2 linked regions of the Thiohalobacter thiocyanaticus genome follow. Each later gene encodes a partner of the first gene's protein in a complex. Links are inferred from orthologs where the notes say so. Each region holds a gene or a part of one and is shown in the gene's direction. Other genes may lie near its edges.

What was found.
Region 2: the proteins of CFK21_RS00800 (region 1) and CFK21_RS14735 are in contact, whole or in part, in a crystal structure (PDB 5UE9), measured with the Lactococcus lactis proteins. The link is inferred for Thiohalobacter thiocyanaticus from one-to-one orthologs. Residues at the interface, in WP_025017116.1 of Lactococcus lactis: Gly25, Phe27, Phe29, Glu32, Tyr33, Lys35, Tyr36, Lys48, Phe56, Thr60, Pro61, Arg62, Val63, Ala64, Glu65, Thr66, Ala67, Ser68, Gly69, Met70, Ile74, Gln77, Pro223, Glu251, Phe274, Ala275, Pro277, Phe278; in WP_023189152.1 of Lactococcus lactis: Leu4, Gln5, Ala47, Ser48, Met49, Leu50, Leu51, Arg52, Arg53, Met95, Leu98, Arg223, Met224, Ala225, Cys226, Ile228, Gly229, Ala230, Cys231, Tyr232, Ala233, Val235, Glu236, His237, Asn243, His244, Ala245, Lys247, Glu250.

Annotation. Positions count from the first base shown.
Region 1 is NZ_AP018052.1:167,687-175,791, forward strand. Bases 3,080-5,972 are described here. They hold CFK21_RS00800 (dihydroorotate dehydrogenase), read left to right. Parts: upstream 3,080-3,994; coding sequence 3,995-4,951; downstream 4,952-5,972. Other genes in these bases: CFK21_RS00790 (SprT family zinc-dependent metalloprotease), read left to right, coding at 3,080-3,232; trmL (tRNA (uridine(34)/cytosine(34)/5-carboxymethylaminomethyluridine(34)-2'-O)-methyltransferase TrmL), read right to left, coding at 3,311-3,775; CFK21_RS00805 (PilN domain-containing protein), read left to right, coding at 5,062-5,694; gspM (type II secretion system protein GspM), read left to right, coding at 5,691-5,972. Also shown: DNA helicase Rep, read right to left, coding at 1-895; CFK21_RS00785 (hypothetical protein), read left to right, coding at 1,121-2,644; more of CFK21_RS00790, read left to right, coding at 2,696-3,079; more of gspM, read left to right, coding at 5,973-6,329; CFK21_RS00815 (hypothetical protein), read left to right, coding at 6,326-6,664; pilus (MSHA type) biogenesis protein MshL, read left to right, coding at 6,689-8,105.
Region 2 is NZ_AP018052.1:3,175,033-3,180,413, forward strand. The notes cover bases 2,607-5,381. They hold CFK21_RS14735 (dihydroorotate dehydrogenase electron transfer subunit), read left to right. Parts: upstream 2,607-3,442; coding sequence 3,443-4,321; downstream 4,322-5,381. Other genes in these bases: CFK21_RS14730 (dihydroorotase), read left to right, coding at 2,607-3,203; CFK21_RS14740 (SelT/SelW/SelH family protein), read left to right, coding at 4,387-4,668; CFK21_RS14745 (PilT/PilU family type 4a pilus ATPase), read right to left, coding at 4,684-5,381. Outside these bases: CFK21_RS14710 (YqgE/AlgH family protein), read left to right, coding at 1-10; Holliday junction resolvase RuvX, read left to right, coding at 3-416; bifunctional pyr operon transcriptional regulator/uracil phosphoribosyltransferase PyrR, read left to right, coding at 416-919; CFK21_RS14725 (aspartate carbamoyltransferase catalytic subunit), read left to right, coding at 916-1,902; more of CFK21_RS14730, read left to right, coding at 1,902-2,606.

The DNA of each region.
Region 1 (8,105 bases):
TCTCGAACAGGTGCGGATTGTTGCCGATGAGCGTGTTGGCGCACTTGAGGATGCAGCCGCTGGAACGGTAGTTCTGCTCCAGCTTGATCACCTTCAGGCGGGGATAATCCTCCTGCAGCCGAGCCAGGTTCTCGGGTCGGGCACCGCGCCAGGTATAGATGGACTGATCGTCGTCGCCCACGGCGGTGAAATATCCCAACCGCCCGACCAGCTGCCGGACCAGTTCGTACTGGGCGCCGTTGGTGTCCTGGTATTCGTCCACCAGGAGATGGCGGATCCTACCCTGCCAGTGCTCGCGCGCCTCCAGGTCGGACTGGAACAGACGCACCGGCTGCAGGATCAGGTCATCGAAATCGAAGGCGTTGTAGGCCTTCAGGCTGCGCTGATACTGGGCATAGAGCTGGGCGCAGGCCATGGCGCGGTCATCCGCGGCCTGTTCCACCGCCTGCTGCGGATAGATCAGGTCGTTCTTCCAATCTGAGATCTGCCAGCGCGCGGCGTCCGGATCCAGCGCCAGGCGTGACTTGCCGATCAGTTCTCGAATCAGGTGGGCGCTGTCGGCCGCATCCAGGATGCTGAAACTGGCCTTGAAGCCCAGGCGCCTGTGCTCGCGCTTGAGGATGTTCAGGCCCAGCGTATGAAAGGTCGAGATGGACAGGCCGCGGCCCTGGCCGCGGCTCAGGATCCGGCCGACGCGCTCGCGCATCTCCCGGGCGGCCTTGTTGGTGAAGGTCACGGCGGTGATGTAACGCGGCGACAGGGCATGATCCTCGATCAGGTGGGCGATCTTGCAGGTGATGACACGGGTCTTGCCGCTGCCGGCGCCGGCCAGGACCAGCAGGGGGCCGTCGACATGCCGCATGGCGGCACGCTGCTGGGGATTGAGATCTGCCACGGATGGGATGCGCTGCACGGTAGTGAATGAACCGGCATTCTACCCGCTTTCGCCGGGACCATAAATCGTGATTGCAGGTACCGGATTGCGATGGGTTTTGTGATCCGTGTGGCAATTCCGCCCGGCTCGCGGGCACTGTCTCCCGGAGTTGTGAAGGAGGCCGCACAAGGCCGGTCCTGCCGTGCCGATGGGGTGAGCATCCCGTAATCGTATTGAGGCCGCCCCATGCTGGAATCCGTTACCGATCGAATACAGTCCCTGCGCGATTCCTGGCAGCAGCTGCCCGGGCGCTGGCATGCCGAGCACCCCCTGCGCTACCGCGCTGCCGCCGCCGGGCTGGCGCTGTCCGGCTATGCCTGGCTGGTCGCCTTCCCGCTGCTGGTTCTGATCGCCGGGCTGCGCCTGGCCGCCAACGGGCTGCTGCCCGAGACCCCCTGGGGCTACCTCGATCATGCCCTGCTCGCACTCGGCCTGAGCGGCACCCTGGTGCTGGGCCGCGCCCGTTTCGCGCGGCCGGAAGGCGAGGTGGTCAGCCTGAGCGAGGCCCCGAGGCTGCACGCACTGGTTGAATCCGTGCGCCATGAACTGCAGGGTGCCACAGTGCACGAGATCCGCATCACCGGTGAGTTCGACGTGCGCCTGCTGCGCACGCCGGTCAGCGGCTTTCCCCTGGTCATGACCCACACGCTGCTGATCGGCATGCCGGCGCTGCAATGCCTGAGCGAGGCCCAGCTCAAGGCCTGGATCGCCTCCCAACTGGGCGAACTGTCGCGCCAGCGCATGCAGCTCGGCAGCTGGATCACCCAGCTGCGCCAGCTCTGGGTTCAGTACCGCAATCATTTCTGCGCCGGCAGTGGCCCGGCCCGGCTGTTGATCGGGCGTTTCTTCGACCGCTATACCCGGCTGTTCCACCGCTTCACCGCGCCCCTGATGCCGGCCCAGCAGCATGCGCGTGACCGCCATGCCCTGCGTACCCTGGGCTACGAGGACACCGCCGAGTGGATGGTCATGCAAAGCGTTATGGGTCGGTTCCTGGAACAGGATTACTGGCCCAGCGTGCATCACATCGCCGACAAGGCCCCCGAGCCCACCATCAACCCCTACCGCAACCTCGGCGTGCTGCTGCCGCGGCGGCTGGAGACCGATGAGGCCCGGCGCTGGCTGCGCGAGGCCTGGGCCCGCGGCAGCGGCAGCGAGAGCATGCCGTGCCTCAAGCAACGCCTGCAGGCCATCGCCGCCGGCGAGGCGCAGTTCCCCGGGCTGCCCGCGCCGCCCGCGGCCGATGCGCTGCTGGAGGATGCACACACGGGGCTGCTGGAACGCGTCGATGCCGCCTGGCAGGCGCGCGAACGGGATGCCTGGCAACTGCGTCACCAGAAAAGCTGCGCCGAACGCGAGCGTCTGGAGGCGCTCAGAGCCGAGGCCGGCAGCGATGGCCTGCGCGGCCGGCAGGCGATGGAGTTCGCCGCGCTGGTCAAACGCTACGGTACGAGCCAGGAGGCCTGCGACGCCTACGAGCAGATCCTGGCCCGGAATCCGGATGACGCCCGCATTGTGTTCGGCGCCGGCAAGTATTTCACCGGCCTGGGAGAGGAGCGCGGCATCCGGCTGCTGGAACAGGCCATGGAGATGGACAAACGCTATGTCGTCCCTGCCTGCCGGCTGATCTCCGAGTTCCGCAACCGCCGCGGCAACATCACCCGCTTTCCCGCCCATGAAGGACAGACCATCCGCCGGCGGGTGAGCTGAACCGGGCCGAGGCTTGACTGCCGCGCGCCGGCGCCGCATCGTTCACACACGATGACCGCCTCCGCCGCCCGCCCGACCGTCGCCCCCATCACGCCGCTGCAGCAACAGCAGGTGCGGGAGCAGACGCGCCTGTACCTAGGCCGCGGCAACCGGCTGCTCGGATGCAGCGCCCCGTTGCCGGCGATCGACTTCGACCTGCGGGGCCGGGCGGCGGGACAGTTCCGGGTCCGGGTCGGTCGGGCCGGCATCCGCTACAACCCCCGGGTGTTCGCGCTCGACCTTGCAGGCCACCTGCGTGAGACGGTGCCGCACGAGGTCGCCCACTATCTGGTCTGGCAGCGATTCGGCCGGACGGCACCGCACGGCCGGGAATGGCGGGCGCTCATGCGCGCCTTCGGCGCGACGCCGCGGGCCACCGGCGACTATGCGCTGGACGGCGTGCCGGTGCGCCGGCAACGGCGCCATGCCTATCGCTGTGGCTGCCGCCAGCATGAACTCAGCACCACCCGCCATCACCGCGTACAGGCCGGCACGGCCTATCACTGCCGGTCCTGCGGACAGCGGCTGCAGTACAGTAGGTCGGGTTAGCCTGAAAGGCGTAACCCGACGTTTCCGCGGCATGTCGGGTTACGCTGCGCTAACCCGACCTACGCAACCACGAAATTTTCAGACACCGCCCTCGAACCCGAGCTGCCGCCAGGCCTCGTACATCGCCACCGCCACGGTATTGGCCAGATTGAGGCTGCGGCTGTCCGGGCGCATGGGCAGACGCAGGACCCGGTTCGCGGGCAATTCAGCGAGCACCGAGGCGGGCAGGCCGCGGGTCTCGGGGCCGAACAGCAGCGCATCACCGGCGCGGAAGCCGGCCTCGGTGTGACGCCTCCGGCCGCGGGTGGAGAAGGCGAACAGGCGCGCATCGGGCAGCGCCTGCAGGCAGCGATCCAGGTCCGCGTGCAGCGTCACCTCGGCGAATTCGCGATAATCCAGCCCGGCCCGGCGCAGCCGGCGGTCGTCCCAGTCGAACCCCAGCGGCTCCACCAGGTGCAGGCGGCTGCCAGTGTTGGCGCAAAGGCGTATGATATTGCCGGTGTTGGGCGGGATCTCCGGCTGGTACAGGACAACGTGCAGCATATATTGAGTATTGGCGTCGCAGCACGCGCAATGCAACAGACTCGTCATTGCGAGGCGCGCAGCGCCGCGGCACAAGCGAGTTTACGAGCGCAGAACGCCCGCAGGGCGGCCCCGAAGGGGTGAGCGTGGCGAATAATCTCCCACCGTTAGATGCTGCATTATGAGATTGCCACGCTACGCTCGCAATGACGTGCCCGTGACGTCCAAGACAAGTGAACTATGACAGACACGCTATCCGACAAACTGGCCATCGACTTCTGCGGCCTGCACTTCAGCAGCCCGCTGGTGCTGCTGTCGGGTTGCGTGGGCTTCGGCGAGGAGTACACCCGGGTGGCCGGCTTCTCCAACCGCGACGTGGGAGCGATCTGCCTCAAGGGCACCACCGGCGCACCGCGGCTGGGCAACCCGCCGCACCGGGTCTACGAAACCCCGGCGGGGATGCTCAACGCCATCGGGTTGCAGAACCCGGGCGTGGACAAGGTGGTCGACGAGATCCTGCCCACCCTGGATTTCGACGAGACCCGCTTCATCGCCAATGTCTCCGGCTCCACCCTGGAGGAATACGAGGCGGTCACCCGGCGCTTCGACGACTCGCCCATCGACGCCATCGAGATCAATATCTCCTGCCCCAACGTCAAGGAGGGCGGGGTGGCCTTCGGCAACGACCCGGACATGTCCGCGCGCGTGGTCGAGACCTGCCGGGCGGTGACCGACAAGCCGCTGATCACCAAGCTCTCGCCCAACCAGACCGATATCGCCGAGAACGCCCGGCGCTGCATCGAGGCCGGCTCGGATGCCTTCGCCGTGATCAACACGCTGATGGGCATGGCCATCGACATCGACAGCCGCACCCCGGTGATCGGCAACAACCAGGGCGGCCTGTCCGGCCCGGCGATCAAGCCCATCGCCCTGCTCAAGGTGCATCAGGTCGCCCAGGTCTGCCGCGCCCACGGCATTCCCATCATCGGCCAGGGCGGGGTGACCACGCCCGAGGACGCCCTCGAATTCCTCATTGCCGGCGCCAGCGCCGTGGGTGTGGGCACCGCGCTCTTCTACGATCCGCTCATCTGTCAGCGCATCAACCGGGGCATTCTCGACTATCTCGACCGGCACGAACTGGCCTCGGTGAACCAACTGACCGATACCCTCATCCTCAACGGCGCGACGGCCTGCTGACCCGCCGCCTCCCTTCCCGCGTCAAGATATCGACGTAACTTCCGGCACAGGCTGGAAAAAAACCCGCGCCGCACTATAAAGCGCGGCGCGCTGCGTCCGATATCTGTGACATGTATCAACAAATCAACCTCTATCAACCGGTCTTCCGTCACGAGAAGAAGGTCTTCTCGGCGCTGACCCTGTTGCAGCTGCTCGGCATCACCGTCCTGGTGCTGCTCGGGATCTATGCCGGGCTGCGCTGGCAGCTGGCCCAGGTCGAGCACAACCTGGTCGCCCTGGAAACCCAGCACGTCCGCCTCAACCAGCAGATCGATGCCCTGGAACAGGCCCAGGCCGGCAGCGAACTCGAGACGCTGGACAACCGGATTGCGCAGCTGGAACAGCGCCGCGGCCTGCTGGATCAGGTGCTGGAGGAACTGGACAGTTTCCAGGCGCCGGAACGGCGCTTCTCCGCCCTGCTGACCGGCCTGGCCCGGGTGCAGACAACCGACCTGTGGCTGACCCGCATCGAACTGCTGGCCGACGGCGGCGCGACCCTGGAAGGCCGGGCCTGGGACGCCCAGCGTGTCCCCGCCTACCTGGAACAGCTCGGCGCCAGCGATCACCTCGGCGAACTCGGGCTGAGCCAGGTCCGCATCGACAACGGCCCCGAGACCGGGGGCGTGCGCTTCAGTCTCAGCAACCGCCACACCGACAGCGCGCGGCTCAGCCGCCGGGCGGACGGGAGGGAACCGACTTCATGAACATGGACACCTTCAGGAACTGGCAGGCCCGCATCGATGCGCTGTCACTGCGTGAGCGCGCCTTCCTGTTGCTGACCACCGGCCTGATCCTGGGCTATCTCCTCTACCTGCTGCTGATTCAGCCCACCTGGCAGGCCCTGCACCAGGGCCAGGCCGAACTGGAAAGCCTGCAGACACGCCTGACTGCGCTGGAGATCCGTTCCCGCGATCTGGCCAGCGGCCGCGCCACCCCGGAACAGGAACGCCATGACCGCATCGCCGCGCTGCAGGCGCAGCTCGCCGAGCGCGAGTCCCGGCTGCAGGCGCGGCTGGGCGGGGTACTAGCCCCGCAGCAGGCGGCGCAATTATTGCAAAGCATCCTGGCGCAGTCGCGGGGACTGCAGCTGCGCCAGCTGCACAGCCATGCCGGCGCCCCGCTGTTCAACAAGGGCCCGACCGCTGCAACGGACGGCCCGGCGGTCGGCCGCTACAACCTGACCCTGGAGATGGAAGGCGGCTATGACGCCACCCGCCGCTTCCTGCAGCAGGTCGAGCAGCTGCCCTGGACCCTGTTCTGGGACAGCCTGGAGTATGAGGTGAAGGATCACCCTAATGCCATGATAAAACTGAATTTATACACACTCGGACACTCATGAGGACAGCCCCTGCCAAGCCTGCGGTACTGGCCGCCCTGCTGCTGCTGGGCGGCGCTGCGGCCGGACCGGCCGCAGCCTCCACCCTGACCGACCCGACCGCGCCCAACCCGCGCGGACAGGGCGGGGCGCAGGGCGGGGCGGATGCAGGGCTGACCTGGACCCGGGTGACGGAAAACCGCCGCGAGGCCGTCATCAACGGCATCCGGGTGACGGAAGGCGACCGCCTGGGCGGGGTGCGCATCCTGCGCATTCGCCACGGCGCCGTCATGATCGAAACGGCCAGCGGTCGCAGCACCCTGCGATTGCAACCCAACAGGATAAAACAGCGCCCCTGAACGGGCAGGCGAAGGACCGTGACCATGAAATCTCCGACCCCCGCACTCTCCCTGATCCTCGTCGCCGCGCTTGGCGCGGCCGGCTGCCAGCACCTGCCCGAACAGGATGCCCGCAGCGTTGCCCCGAACCTGGAGAGTATCGACACCGCCATGGCCGCAGCCGAAACCGCCCCCCGCGAGGCCGGGCCCGCGCTGCCCCCGCAGGTGCAGGACACGCTGCTGCCCCCGGTTTCGGTGGAATTGCCGGCATCGGCCCGCAGGGTCGAGCCGCGCTTTGACATCGCGGTCAACGCGATCCCGGCCCGGCAGTTCTTCATCGGTCTGGTCGAGGACAGCAGCTACAACATGGTGGTGCATCCCGACGTGGCCGGCAGCCTGACCCTGGACCTCAAGAACGTCAGCGTCGAGGAGGTCATGCAGACGGTGCGTGACGTCTATGGCTACGAGTACCGCCGCAACGGCAACGTCTACCAGGTGATGCCGGCGCGCATGCGCTCGCGGGTGTTCAAGGTGGACTACCTCAATATCCAGCGCACCGGCAGTTCGCGCACCCGGGTCAGTTCGGGTCAGGTCAGCGAGGCCGCCGGCGGCGGCGGTGATGATGATAGCGAGAGCGGCTCCAGCAGCAGCCGTTCCGACAGCGGCAGCAACCGCGCCTCGGTGTCCGGCAGCGAGGTCAACACCCGTTCCGAATCCGATTTCTGGAGCGAACTCAGGGATGCCCTGACCATGCTCATCGGCGAGGAGGAGGGCCGCCGGGTGGTGATCAACGCCCAGGCCGGCATCCTGGTGGTGCGCGCCCTGCCGGGCGAGTTGCGCGACGTGGAGGAATACCTGGCCACGCTGCAGGACGTGGTCCAGCGCCAGGTCATCCTGGAGGCCAAGATCGTCGAGGTGGAACTCAACGAGGGTTTCCGCACCGGCATCAACTGGAGCGCACTGGGCGAGCCGAAGACGGGTCAGACCGTGTTCGGCGGCCAGGCCGGCGGCGGCAGCATCATCACCGACGGTGTATCCGAATTCGCCGGCTCCCCGGTCACCCTGAGCCCGGGCGCAGGCATCATCGCGGCCGAGACCTCCAGCTTCGGCGGTATGAACTTCCTGTCCATCAACATGAACGACTTCACCGCCTTTCTCGAACTGCTCAAGAGCCAGGGCAAGGTGCAGGTGCTGTCCAGCCCGCGGGTGTCCACGGTCAACAACCAGAAGGCCGTGATCAAGGTGGGCACGGATGAGTTCTTCGTCACCGACGTGGAGACCGATACCAACACCACGCTCAACACCACCAACCAGTCGGTCAATGTCGAGCTCACCCCCTTCTTCTCCGGGGTGGCGCTGGACGTGATCCCGCAGATCAGCGCCGATGACGAGGTCACGCTGCACATCCATCCCACGGTCAGCGAGGTCAGCGAGCGCACCAAGAGCATCAATGTCTCCACCG
Region 2 (5,381 bases), 3.0 Mb from region 1 along the record:
GCATGCCTGAGGCCGCAGCGGCCACCCTGCTCGGCTTCGATCACGGCAGGAAAAAAATCGGTGTCGCCGTCGGCCAGACGGTGACAGGGACGGCGCGTGCGTTACAATCGCTCCCCGCCCGCGACGGTCAGCCGGACTGGGGCCGGGTCGCCGCCCTGCTGGACGAGTGGCGGCCCCAGGCCCTGGTGGTGGGCCGGCCGCTGTATCTCACCGGCGATACCAGCGCGACCACGGCCGCGGCCGAGCGTTTCGCCCGCCGGCTGCACGGGCGCTTCGGGCTGCCGGTGCACCTGATGGACGAGCGCCTGAGCTCGCAGGCGGCGCGTCGGCTCGAGACCGGCAATGACGCAGACATCGATGCCCAGTCGGCACGCATCATCCTGCAGGACTGGCTGGACGAACATAAGGAACACTGATGACCCAGACCCCTGTCGAACCCCTGCTGGCCCAGATGGCCGGGGATCTCAGCGCCCTGCTCCAGCGCCGCGGCGTGGAGGATCCGGCCATGGTCGGCATCCATACCGGCGGGGTCTGGGTGGCAAGCGAGCTGCATCGTGCGCTGGGGCTGGAACAGCCGCTGGGCAGCCTGGACATCACCTTCTACCGCGACGATTTCACCCGCATCGGCCTGCACCCCCAGGTCAAGCCGTCGGACATCCCGTTCCAGGTCGACGACCGCCACATCATCCTGGTCGATGATGTGCTGCACACGGGGCGCACCATCCGCGCGGCCATGAACGAGATCTTCGACTATGGCCGCCCGGCCTCGGTGATCCTGGCGGTGCTGGTCGAGCGCGGCGGGCGCGAGCTGCCGATCGAGGCCGACGTGGTCGGCACCCGGCTCAAGCTCAACCTGGGCGAACACGTCAAGCTCACCGGGCCCGAGCCCCTGATACTGGAGATTCACGAGGCGGCATGAGCGGCACCAACCTGCAAGTCGACGATCAGGGCCGGCTGCGCCACTTCCTCACCATCGAGGGGCTTTCGCATTCCATTCTCACCGAGATACTGGACACCGCCGAATCCTTCGCCGGCGTGACCGCCCAGCAGGTGAAGAAGGTACCGCTGCTGCGCGGCAAGACCATCGTCAACCTGTTCTTCGAGGCCAGCACCCGCACCCGCACCACCTTCGAACTGGCGGCCAAGCGCCTGTCGGCGGACGTGCTCAACATCAACATCGACGCCTCCAGCGCGGTGAAGGGCGAGACCCTGCTCGACACCCTGCGCAACCTGGAGGCCATGCACGTGGACATGTTCGTGGTGCGCCACGCCGACAGCGGCGCGGCCCACTTCTTCGCCCGCCATGTGGCCCCGCACATCAGCGTGCTCAACGCCGGTGACGGCCGTCACGCCCACCCCACCCAGGCGATGCTGGACATGTTCACCATCCGTCGGGTGAAGGGTCCGGATTTCGGCCGGCTGCGGGTGGCCATCGTCGGCGATGTCATGCACTCGCGCGTGGCCCGCTCGCAGATCCATGCGCTGAACACGCTCAACACCGGCGAGGTGCGCATCGTCGCACCCAAGACGCTGATCCCGGTGGATGCCGAAGCCCTCGGGGTACAGGTCTATCACGACCTGGAAGCCGGCATCCGCGACGTGGATGTGATCATCATGCTGCGGCTGCAGCGCGAACGCATGCAGGGCGCGATGCTGCCGAGCGAACACGAATACTTCCGGCTGTTCGGTCTGACCGAGCAGCGCCTGGCGGTGGCCGATCCGGACGTCACCGTGATGCATCCGGGGCCGATCAACCGCGGGGTGGAGATGGACTCCCAGGTCGCCGACGGCCCGCGTTCGGTGATCCTGGAGCAGGTCACCCACGGCATTGCCGTGCGCATGGCGGTCATGTCCATGACCATGCGCGCCCACGGCGAAGCCGAGGCCGGGGACAGGCACTGATGGCGGCCAGGAAACCCCGCATACTGATCCGCGGCGGCCGCGTCATCGACCCGGCCAACCACCTCGACGCCGAGGTCGACGTCGCCGTCGCCGCCGGGCGCATCACCGGCGTGGGCGAAGCCGTACCCGACGACTTCAAGCCGGAACTGGAGATCGACGCCCGCGGCCTGGTCGTCTGCCCCGGTCTGGTGGAACTGGCCGCGCACCTGCGTGAGCCGGGCCACGAGAACAAGGCCACTATCGCCTCGGAGACCCGCGCGGCGGCCGCCGGCGGCATCACCACCCTGTGCTGTCCGCCGACCACCGACCCCATCATCGACACCCCGGCCGTGGTGGAACTCATCCGCCAGCGCGCCGAACGCGCCGGCCATGCCCGCGTCGTCACCCTGGGGGCGCTGACCCAGGGGCTGGCCGGCGAGCATCTGACCGAGATGGCCGCCCTCAAGGAGGCCGGCTGCCGCGGTGTGAGCAACGCCCAGTCGCCGATCCTGCATACCGCCGTGGTGCGGCGGGCGTTCGAATACGCCGCCACCTTCGACCTGACCGTATTCATCCATCCGGAGGAGTACTGGCTGGCCAACGGCGGCGTCGCCCATGAGGGCGCCGTCGCCACCCGCCTGGGTCTGCCCGGCATCCCGGCCGCGGCCGAGACCGCCGCCGTGGCCCGGGACCTGGCCCTGATCGAACACACCGGGGTGCGGGCGCACTTCTGTCGCCTGACCCACAGCCGCTCGGTGCAGATGATCGCCCGTGCCCAGTACGACGGCGTGCCGGTCACGGCCGACGCGGCCATCCCGTATCTGTATTTCACCGAGCTGGACATCGCCGACTTCGACAGCCAGTTCCATGTCTACCCGCCGCTGCGCACCCAGCGCGACCGTGAGGGCCTGCGCGCCGGCCTGGCCCGCGGCACCCTGTCGGCCCTGTGCAGCGACCACCAGCCGCACGAGGCCGATGCCAAGCTCAACCCCTTCCCGGCCACCGAGCCCGGCATCTCCGGCCTCGACACCCTGCTGCCGCTGGCACTGCGGCTGGTCGAGGACAAGCTGCTGACCCTGCCCGAGGTCATCGAGCGCCTGACTGCCGGCCCGGCCCGTATCCTGGGGCTGTTCGAACAGGGCACCGGCACCCTGAACCCGGGGGCGGCGGCCGACATCACCCTGTTCGACCCCGAGGCAACCTGGCGCATCGCGCCCGCCAGCCTGCTCAGCCAGGGCCACAACACGCCCTTCATGGGCTGGGAAGTGAAGGGGCGGGTCATGCACACCCTGCTGGGCGGACGGCGGGTGTTCGAGCGCTAGCGACCACTTTTTTACGCGTCATTGCGAGCGCAGCGCGGCAATCTCGTAATGCAGCACCAACCTGTAGGGATTATTCGCTACGCCCACCCCTTCGCACCCATAGAAGCCCTCCGGGTTTCATCATGGGCACCCCACCCTTCGGGTCTGGGCATCGCAATGACGGATCATCGGCTTCCGAAAGCGGTGGATAACCGTTTTCCAAGTGTTCTTCGTGTTCCCTGTGGTTCATAATTGACCCCATGACCACTGCCAAACCCCACCGCGGCACCATCCAGCTGGAAGACGCCGAGATCCTGGACCACGAGGCGCATCCGGGCGAGCAGTACATCCTGCGCGTCCGCAGCCCCGAGTGCGCCCGCCGCGCCGAACCGGGCAGCTTCGCCCATCTGACCTGCGACCCGCTGCTGCCCATGCGCCGGCCGCTGTCGATCATGCGCACCGATCCGGAGGCCGGCTGGGTGGAGTTCCTGTACAAGGTGGTCGGCGCGGGCACCCGACTGCTCAGCCGCCGCCAGGTGGGTGAATCGCTGAGTGTGCTGGGTCCCATCGGCCAGCCGTTCCGGCCGCGCCCTGAACGCCCGCGCACCCTGCTGCTGGGCGGCGGCGTCGGCATCCCGCCCATGGTGTTTCTGGCCGACGCCCTGCGCCGGCAACCGGCGTACAAGCCGCTGGTGCTGATGGGATCCGAAGTCCCCTTCCCCTTCACCCGCCGGCCGTCGCAGATCCTGGTGCCCGGCATTCCCGACGGGGTGATCGCCGCCATGCCGCTGCTGGAGGACTGGGGCGTGCCCAGCCGCCTGTGCAGTCAGCAGGACTTCCCCGGCTGCTTCCAGGGCTATATCACGGATCTCGCCCGTGACTGGCTGGCCGCACTCAATACGCAGCATCTGCATGAGGTGGAGATCTTCGCCTGCGGCCCCCACGCCATGCTGGAGGCCGTCGCCGGACTGGCACGCGAGTACGATCTGCCCTGCCAGGTCTCGCTGGAGGAATTCATGGCCTGCGCCGTCGGCGGCTGCGCCGGCTGCACCGTGCAGGTGGCAACCGAGCAGGGCCCGGCGATGAAACGCGTGTGCGTGGACGGGCCGGTGTTCGATGCGCGGGCGGTGTTTCCCTGAGCTGAACAGCTCAACGCAAAGACGCCAGGACGCAGGGAACAGCAAAGAGCGTAATGGTGACTCCCATGGACAATCACATCGAAATCCATTACTGCAATCAATGCCGGTGGCTGCTGCGCTCGGCCTGGATGGCACAGGAACTGCTGACGACGTTCGCGGACGAGATCACCGAACTCACGCTGCGTCCGGGCACGGGCGGCGTATTCGAGGTCAGCGTCAACGGCAAGCAGGTATGGTCACGCAAGGAAGCCGGCCGCTTTCCGGAGATCACGGAGTTGAAGCAGCGGGTGCGCGACGAGGTCGCGCCGGACAAGGGGCTGGGGCATTCCGACAAGAAAAAGGATTAAAGGCACCCGCCAACATCAAGTCCGCTTCTTCTCCCCGCGCTTGTGGCCGGACAGGGCGTACTGATCCGAGTTGTCGATCTCCAGGTCGGCGATGGCATCGCCGAGCTTGTCCACATCCTCTTCGTCCAGCTTGATCATCAACCGCACCTCGTTGGGCGAGTCGGCGTAGTGCAGGGCGTTGTCATAGCTGATGTCGCCGGCCTTGTAGAGTTCGAACAGGGCCTGATCAAAGGTCTGCATGCCCTGCTCGCGGGAGCGCTTCATCAGGTCCTTCAGACGATGGATCTCGCCATTGCGGATGTATTCCGAGGCCAGTGGACTGTTGATCAGCACCTCGACGGCGGCACGACGGCCCTTGCCGTCAACGGTGGGAATCAGCTGCTGGGCGATCATGGCCTTGAGGTTGAGCGACAGGTCCATCAGCAGCTGGTCGCGGCGGTCCTCGGGGAAGAAGTTGATGATGCGGTCCAGTGCCTGGTTGGCGTTGTTGGCGTGCAGCGTGGACAGACACAGGTGGCCGGTCTCGGCGAAGGCGATGGCGTAGTCCATGGTCTCGCGGCTGCGGATCTCGCCGATCAGGATCACATCCGGGGCCTGACGCAGGGTGTTGCGCAGGCCGATCTCGTAGGAATCGGTGTCCAGCCCGACCTCCCGCTGGGTGACGATGCAGCCGTCATGCTGGTGGATGAACTCGATGGGGTCTTCCAGGGTGA